2 regions of the Bacteroides sp. RCH18 genome follow, and region 1 is predicted to be linked to the other one. Evidence: riboswitches for the same ligand, from Rfam matches in the RefSeq annotation. Region 1 holds a riboswitch; the other holds the start of a gene.
What was found. Region 1 has a riboswitch for thiamine pyrophosphate ahead of ACHLI0_RS09995 (TonB-dependent receptor). Riboswitches for the same ligand answer to the same signal wherever they lie in the genome.
Positions count from the first base shown of each region.

Region 2: it holds a riboswitch for thiamine pyrophosphate, as region 1 does, so the genes downstream of both, thiS (sulfur carrier protein ThiS) here and ACHLI0_RS09995 (TonB-dependent receptor) in region 1, are expected to answer to the same signal.

Region 1 is NZ_JBIPTC010000001.1:2,507,022-2,510,660, forward strand. Features, by position in the region: gene ACHLI0_RS09985 (hypothetical protein) at 71-310, shown strand; gene ACHLI0_RS09990 (mechanosensitive ion channel family protein) at 409-1,320, opposite strand; TPP riboswitch at 1,455-1,551, shown strand; gene ACHLI0_RS09995 (TonB-dependent receptor) at 1,552-3,639, shown strand, end outside.
Region 2 is NZ_JBIPTC010000001.1:882,366-886,004, reverse strand. Features, by position in the region: gene thiC (phosphomethylpyrimidine synthase ThiC) at 1-222, opposite strand, end outside; gene ACHLI0_RS03410 (thiazole synthase) at 303-1,076, opposite strand; gene ACHLI0_RS03405 (thiamine phosphate synthase) at 1,089-1,718, opposite strand; gene thiS (sulfur carrier protein ThiS) at 1,723-1,923, opposite strand; TPP riboswitch at 1,985-2,079, opposite strand; gene ACHLI0_RS03395 (sensor histidine kinase) at 2,135-3,639, opposite strand, start outside.

The DNA.
Region 1 (3,639 bases):
GAAGATTCGGGGATTGAACTTTCCATCACTATGATACGTTATAACAATATAACATTAAAACATTGCAGTTATGGAGAAATATTTAATACACAGCAACGAACTGCATCTGATAGACGCAGGGAAAATCCACCAGGCAGTAGAGAAAATGGTGGAGTCACTCGATCTTGCCGCAGGATCAACCAGCAATTTTGATCTCTATCAGGTCGTAGAAAGCTACTTTAAGGACCTTGAAAAAAGAAGGAAAATCAACCATGTACTGGGGATCAAAGAAGACCGATATGAATTTGCTGAGGATTTCGGCATCAAATAAAAAGAAATTTTCCAATCACACCAGACAATTTGTTCATATAAAATGAGAGAGTCTCACCGAAGTGAAACTCTCTCGTTTTAGCATATATTGTATAGTGATCAGTTTCCCTGATGTACGGTAAGTTGCGGGAACGGGAAGTTGATGCCTTTTTCATTAAAGGTTTCATAAATAGTCTTGTTTATATCAAAATAAACTCCCCAGTAATCTGCCGTATTCACCCACACACGGACTACCACATTCACACTGCTGGCATCCAGCGCATGAAGGGCAATAAACGGGGCGGGATCAGTCAGAATACGCTTGTCGGCCGTCAGTATATCACGGACAATCTGCTGTACCTTATTATAATCTTCTCCATAATCCACGCCAACAATCCATTCTACACGGCGCGTTGTCTGTGTATTATAGTTTGTCACCACTCCACTGCTCATTGCACCGTTCGGTATATAAATCACTTTATTATCTCCGGTAGTCAGAATGGTGTGAAATATCTGTATTTCCTTAACCGTTCCGGAAACTCCCTGACTTTCAATCCAGTCTCCTACCTTATAAGGCTTGAAGAGCAATACGATCAGTCCGCCGGCAAAGTTCTGCAAATTACCGGACAGCGCCATACCGACAGCCACACCGGCAGAAGCCAACAGGGCTGCAAATGAAGTTGTTTCGACTCCCAAAGCACCGACTACAGAAATAATCAACAGAATGGTCAGCAGAATATTTACCAGACTCTTCACAAAAGTCTTGATGCTTATATCCACTTTTCTTCTGTCCATCAGACGTCCGACAAACCGGTTAAGCATCGAAATCAGGAAACGTCCTACGATGAAGACAAGGGTAGCAATCAGGATGCGTTCTCCGGCACGGATACCGAAATCTACCAATTGCTGGGTGATCAGAGAAAGCTTGTCCAATCCGTCCGCATTGGCTATCGCTTCTTCCATTAATTTATCTGCGGCGATTTGTGTAGAATCCGCAAGCTGTGTTGCTGTCGCCTGAAATAATAGTAGCATAATTTGATAATTATATTAAAATGAATAAATAGCTGACTTGTCATATTTCAACAAACTACAAAGTTATATTGTTTTTAGCAAATCTAAAAGTTTTTTTTGCTTTCCTCCCGCAAAAGCAGTAATTTTGCCAACGATTCACTAAGTAGGGGTGCCTTAACATGACGGGCTGAGAACATACCCATAGAATCTGAACCGGGTAATGCCGGCGTAGAGAACTAATTAATAAGCAAGATGAAAAAAATGATGATGATGGCCGTCGCCTTATTGGGCGCAGGCTTCTCTGTCCATGCACAAACGAGTGCAAAGGATAGTCTGAAAGTAATCAACCTGCAAGAAGTGCAGGTAGTATCCACACGTGCTACAGCAAAAACTCCCGTAGCATTTACCAATATAGGCAAAGCCGAACTTAAAAAAGTGAACTTCGGGCAGGATATTCCCTACCTGCTGAGCATGACTCCTTCCACACTGACCACATCGGATGCGGGATCGGGCATCGGCTATACGACTCTTCGTGTACGAGGCACTGACGGCACGCGTATCAACATCACTGTAAACGGCATTCCGATGAACGATGCCGAAAGCCACAATCTGTTCTGGGTAAATATGCCCGACTTCTCTTCTTCCGTAAAGGATATGCAAGTGCAACGTGGCGCAGGAACATCGACCAACGGCGCCGGTGCCTTCGGAGCCAGTGTCAATATGCAGACCGAAGGTGCATCCATGAAACCGTATGCCGAGTTCAACGGTTCCTATGGTTCTTTCAACACCCACAAGGAAACTGTAAAAGTGGGAACCGGACTACTGAACAATCACTGGACATTCGATGCCCGACTTTCCAACATCGGTACGGACGGATACATCGACCGCGCCTCCGTCAATCTCAACTCTTACTATCTGCAAGGAGGATATTTCGCCGAAAATACGTCTGTCAAACTGATCGCATTCACAGGAAAAGAAAAGACGTATCATGCCTGGGGATATGCCACTAAAGCAGAAATGGAAGAACACGGAAGACGGTATAACCCTTGCGGCGAATATACCGGAGACGATAATGAAAAACATTATTATGCCGACCAGACGGATAACTATCTGCAAAAGAATTATCAACTTCTTTTCAACCATACCTTCTCCACCGCATGGAATCTGAACGTAGCCCTGCACTACACCAAAGGTGACGGCTACTATGAGGAATATAAAGAAGACAGATCTTTCGTAGAATACGGCCTGAAACCTTTTACAACAGACGGAAAAGAAATTTCGGAAAGCGATCTGGTTCGCCAGAAGAAAATGGATAATAAGTTTGGCGGGGGTGTTTTCTCCCTCAATTATACCAACCACCGACTAACGACATCTTTGGGCGGAGGCATCAATCAATATCGGGGCAATAACTTCGGGAAAGTGACCTGGGTAAAAAACTACATCGGCGCACTATCTCCCGACCATGAATACTACCGCAACCAATCGAAGAAAACCGACGGTAACATCTATCTGAAAGCAAGCTACGACCTCACCGGAGGACTAAGTGCCTATGCCGACCTGCAATACCGGCACATCGACTACACCATCGACGGAGCAAATGACAAATACGACTGGAATAAAAATGCGTTGCGTCCGCTGGCCGTAGACAAGAAATTCGACTTTTTCAACCCGAAAGTCGGACTGAACTGGAATATCAACTCCAATCACCGTGTCTACGCTTCTTTCTCCGTAGCTCAAAAAGAGCCGACAAGAAATAATTATACGGATGGCGATCCCGACAGTTATCCGAAAGCCGAAAAGCTGCTCGACTACGAAGCCGGATACACATTCGCCAATCATTGGCTGACGGCAGGCGCCAACTTCTACTACATGGATTATACCGACCAGCTTGTCCTCACCGGAGCTTTGAACGATATCGGTGAAGCCCTGACAGAAAACGTTCCGGACAGTTACCGGATGGGAATCGAACTGATGCTAGGTATCAAGCCCTGTAAATGGTTCCAATGGGATATCAATGCGACATGGAGCAAAAACCGTATCAAGAATTTCGTAGAAAACATTCCCATTTACGATGGCTGGAACTTACTGGACGTCGTAAGCGTTTCTCATAAGAGTACCCGCATCGCTTTTTCACCGGATTTCCTGCTGAACAACCGTTTTGCTTTTACCTATCAAGGATTCGAAGCTGCTCTTCAATCCCAGTTTGTCGGCAAGCAATATATGACAAATGCGGAAGTGGAAGCATTGACTCTGGATAAATACTTTGTGAGCAACCTGAATCTGGCCTATACATTCAACCCCCGAAAAGTGGTGAAAGAAGTAACTTTGGGTGTGACCGTC
Region 2 (3,639 bases), 1.6 Mb from region 1:
GGGAAGTCCTTTCTTAAGATCAATGCTCATTGACGGGTCACTGAACGGACCGCTGGTGTCATATACGTATACTTCCGGATTCGGAGTAGCTATCTTTTCTTCGCCTTCGAAGCTGACGCTGGGCACTTGTTCAACTTTCCGCATGGCTACACGGATGTTCGGATAGAGTTTACCCGGCAGATATACTTTCTGAGAACGGGAAAATTTTATTTTTTGTTCCATAGAATTTTATTATCGTATTATTAAGAATAGTGAAACAAACACTACTCCCTACTTATTACCTATTACTTATCACCTATTACTTATTCCAAAAATGCAGTTAAAGGTGAACTTGCTTCTGCTATAAAGTTATCAGCCTGCAGACCCAGTCCTGCTTCGTATGCCCGTCTTCCGGCTTCGGTGGCGGCTTTGAAGGCCAACGCCATTTCTACCGGATTGCCTGCTACGGCGATAGCGGTATTTACCAGTACGGCAGAAGCACCCAGTTCCATTGCTTCGGCAGCGTGGCTCGGTGCACCGATTCCGGCATCTACGACAACGGGGATACCGGCCTGTTCGATAATAATCTGCAGGAATTCTTTGGTTTGCAGTCCTTTGTTAGTTCCGATGGGAGCACCCAGCGGCATTACGGTAGCGGCACCGGCTTCTTCCAGTCGTTTGCAGAGCACAGGGTCGGCCTGGCAATAGGGTAATACGATAAAGCCCAGTTTAACAAGCTGTTCTGTAGCCTTTAGGGTTTCGATAGAGTCGGGGAGCAGATAGCGCGGATCCGGATGGATTTCCAGTTTCAGCCAGTTGGTACCAAAAGCTTCACGTGCCATCTGTGCGGCGAAAACAGCTTCTTCCGCATCACGTACTCCCGATGTGTTGGGTAGCAACTGGATATTCGGATGAATAATATGTTTCAGCATGTCGTCTTCTTTGTCATCCATGTCGATGCGCTTCATGGCTACGGTTACCATTTCAGTGCCCGATGCCAGAATGGCTTGTTCCATTACTTCATTGGAATTGAATTTTCCTGTACCCAGAAAAAGGCGGGAGTTGAACTCACGGCCTGCAATTACTAACTTTTCCACTTTTCAATTATTTTATTTGATTATACGTTTCATGTTCAAAATCTTTCGTGTTTCCGCTGCCGGATCCTCCGCCCGAAGAATCGTTCCGGAAAGCGCGATTCCGTTCACTCCGGTTTCGAGTATGGCGGGTATATCCTCACGGGTGATTCCTCCGATGGCTACTACCGGCAGTTCGATATTCGCTTCCTTCATCTGAGATAAAATAGCGGTATAACCTTCCAGTCCCAGAACAGGACTCAGGTTTTTCTTTGTAGTGGTAAACCGGAAAGGACCGATGCCGAGGTAATCCGCTCCGGCACGGTAGTGCTGTACGACATCCTCGAATGTATTTGCCGTACCTCCGATAATAAATGCTTCTCCAAGTAATTGTCGTGCCTGATCTATCGGCATATCTTTTTTGCCCAGATGCACTCCGTCCACTTCCAGCTTTTTGGCAAGTTCGACGTGGTCATCCAGAAGTAAGATCGCTTCTTTTTCTTTGCAGAGCGGCTTTAGTTGGAGGGCAACAGCTTCCACCTCTTCACACGGAGCTTCCTTCATGCGTAGCTGAATCCATTTACATCCTCCTTCAAGTGCCATGAGTGCCGATTCGAAATAAGTATACCGATCGGTCTGGTGGGTGATAAATTGTAGACTGACCATACTTTTACCCTCCACAAGCCGCTTTGATGACCACGAGGTTATCATTCTCCTGTAACGTGAATTTCTCCCATTCGGAACGTGGAATCATTTTGTTGTTTACGGCAATAGCGATGCCTTGTACCGGAAGTTCCAGTTGGGCAGCCAGTTGTGTAAGGGTAGAAGCAGGAGTCATTTCCACCTCTTTGTTGTTAACTTGTACTTTCATTGTCCTATCAGTATTAATAAGTTGAAAGTAAATACAAAGAGCGTGCTTATATAGAAAGGCGATAAGAAAGAAACACAATCCCTACGTCAGTGCTAACTGCCTCAGGTTCCTAGGGTATAATCTCAGCCCCTCTTTGGGGCACCCCTTTGTCTTTACGGGAGCAAAGTAAGCGAAAAAGAAACAAAGATTCATCAAATTATCCGTTTTTTTTTCATTTTTCTTCCGATTCCCGCTTTTTGATAGGATGAGAAAAGACAAACCGTGCTCCGTTCTTATAATTCTTGTCAATCCAGATATCGCCTCCCATGCGTTGTATGGTCAGTTTGCAGATTGCCAGTCCCAAGCCTGTTCCCTGCACAAATTCGTTGAGCTTTTCAAAACGCTGGAATACCAGTTCCTGCTTGTCTTCGGGGATGCCCGCGCCTGTATCGGTCACAGAGAACAGCATACACTGGTCTTCTTCGTCTATTTTATAATCCAGCGTGATACTTCCGCCGTCGGGAGTAAACTTCAGCGCATTGTTCAGTAAGTTGATGATCACCTGCTGCAAACGTAGCGGGTCGGTATAGAGCATATAAGGCTCTTTCGGCATCTGAAGCCTGACATCTATATCTCTTGTCCGGTTCTTCCTGGTCAGTGTGATCATGTTCTGGCAATGATTTACCAGTTCGCACCATTCATACTTGAACAGCAGTTTACCTGATTCCAAGCGTGATACATCCAGTACATCACTGATCAGCTGCAATAACAATTCGGAATTAGTCTGGATGATATCCGCATATTCCTTCTGCTCATCCGTTGCTTCCACGGTATCGATCAGCAGGCTGGAAAAGCCGACAATAGCGTTCAGCGGTGTCCGTATTTCGTGGCTCATATTTGATACGAAGGCACTTTTCAGTTGATTGGCTTCTTCGGCACGCTCTTTGGCATGACGTAGCGCAATTTCCGATAATTCCAGTTTCTTTTTATCTTCCCTTAATTGGGCTGTAGTCTTCTCAAGGTGATTCTTTAAGATTTTTGTCCGGTAATAATAATACAGTGAGATAAACAGTCCGCCTATCAGTACAAGGAAGGTAAACAGGATGAATTGCACTTCCGTCCGATATGCCTGAAAGAAAGGCACCTGTTGGTTGATGATAAGTGAATTGAAAGGTAGTTTCTTGTCCTGAAATCCCCATTCATGCAGTTTGTTGGCATCAAATTTGTATCTGTTGGGCAACAAATGAATGTGGCTGACATTGTTTTTCCCCTTGTCCAGAAATTGATAAGCCTGTTCTCCCATGCTTCTCCCTATTCCGTCGTACTGGGGGATATACCCTCCGATTGCCCAATAACCGATGGCAGTAGCAGTCAGGCTGAAAACAGGCAACTCTGGATTCGCTTTGGAGAAAGCATATACAGAGTTGTTCATATACGTTATGCCCCGATTATCAATTCTCCAGATACCCAGTAGTGCAACCGAATTTCTGGGGATATCGCGTAGTTGTTTGACGGCAGCATCAAGGGTGTGGATACGGCCGTCAATATAGGTCGTCGATATTTCCGGATAGCGTTTCATATTCTTTTTCACCCACGCTTGTTCGGCAAGTCCGTTGTAGGTGTTGTCCGAGATGAACACTAAATGTTCCATATCCGGATAAAAGCTTCGCATCATTTCGATGTCTTTATCGACATCATATTCATATGTGTTACAATATATTATATTGTATTCGCTCA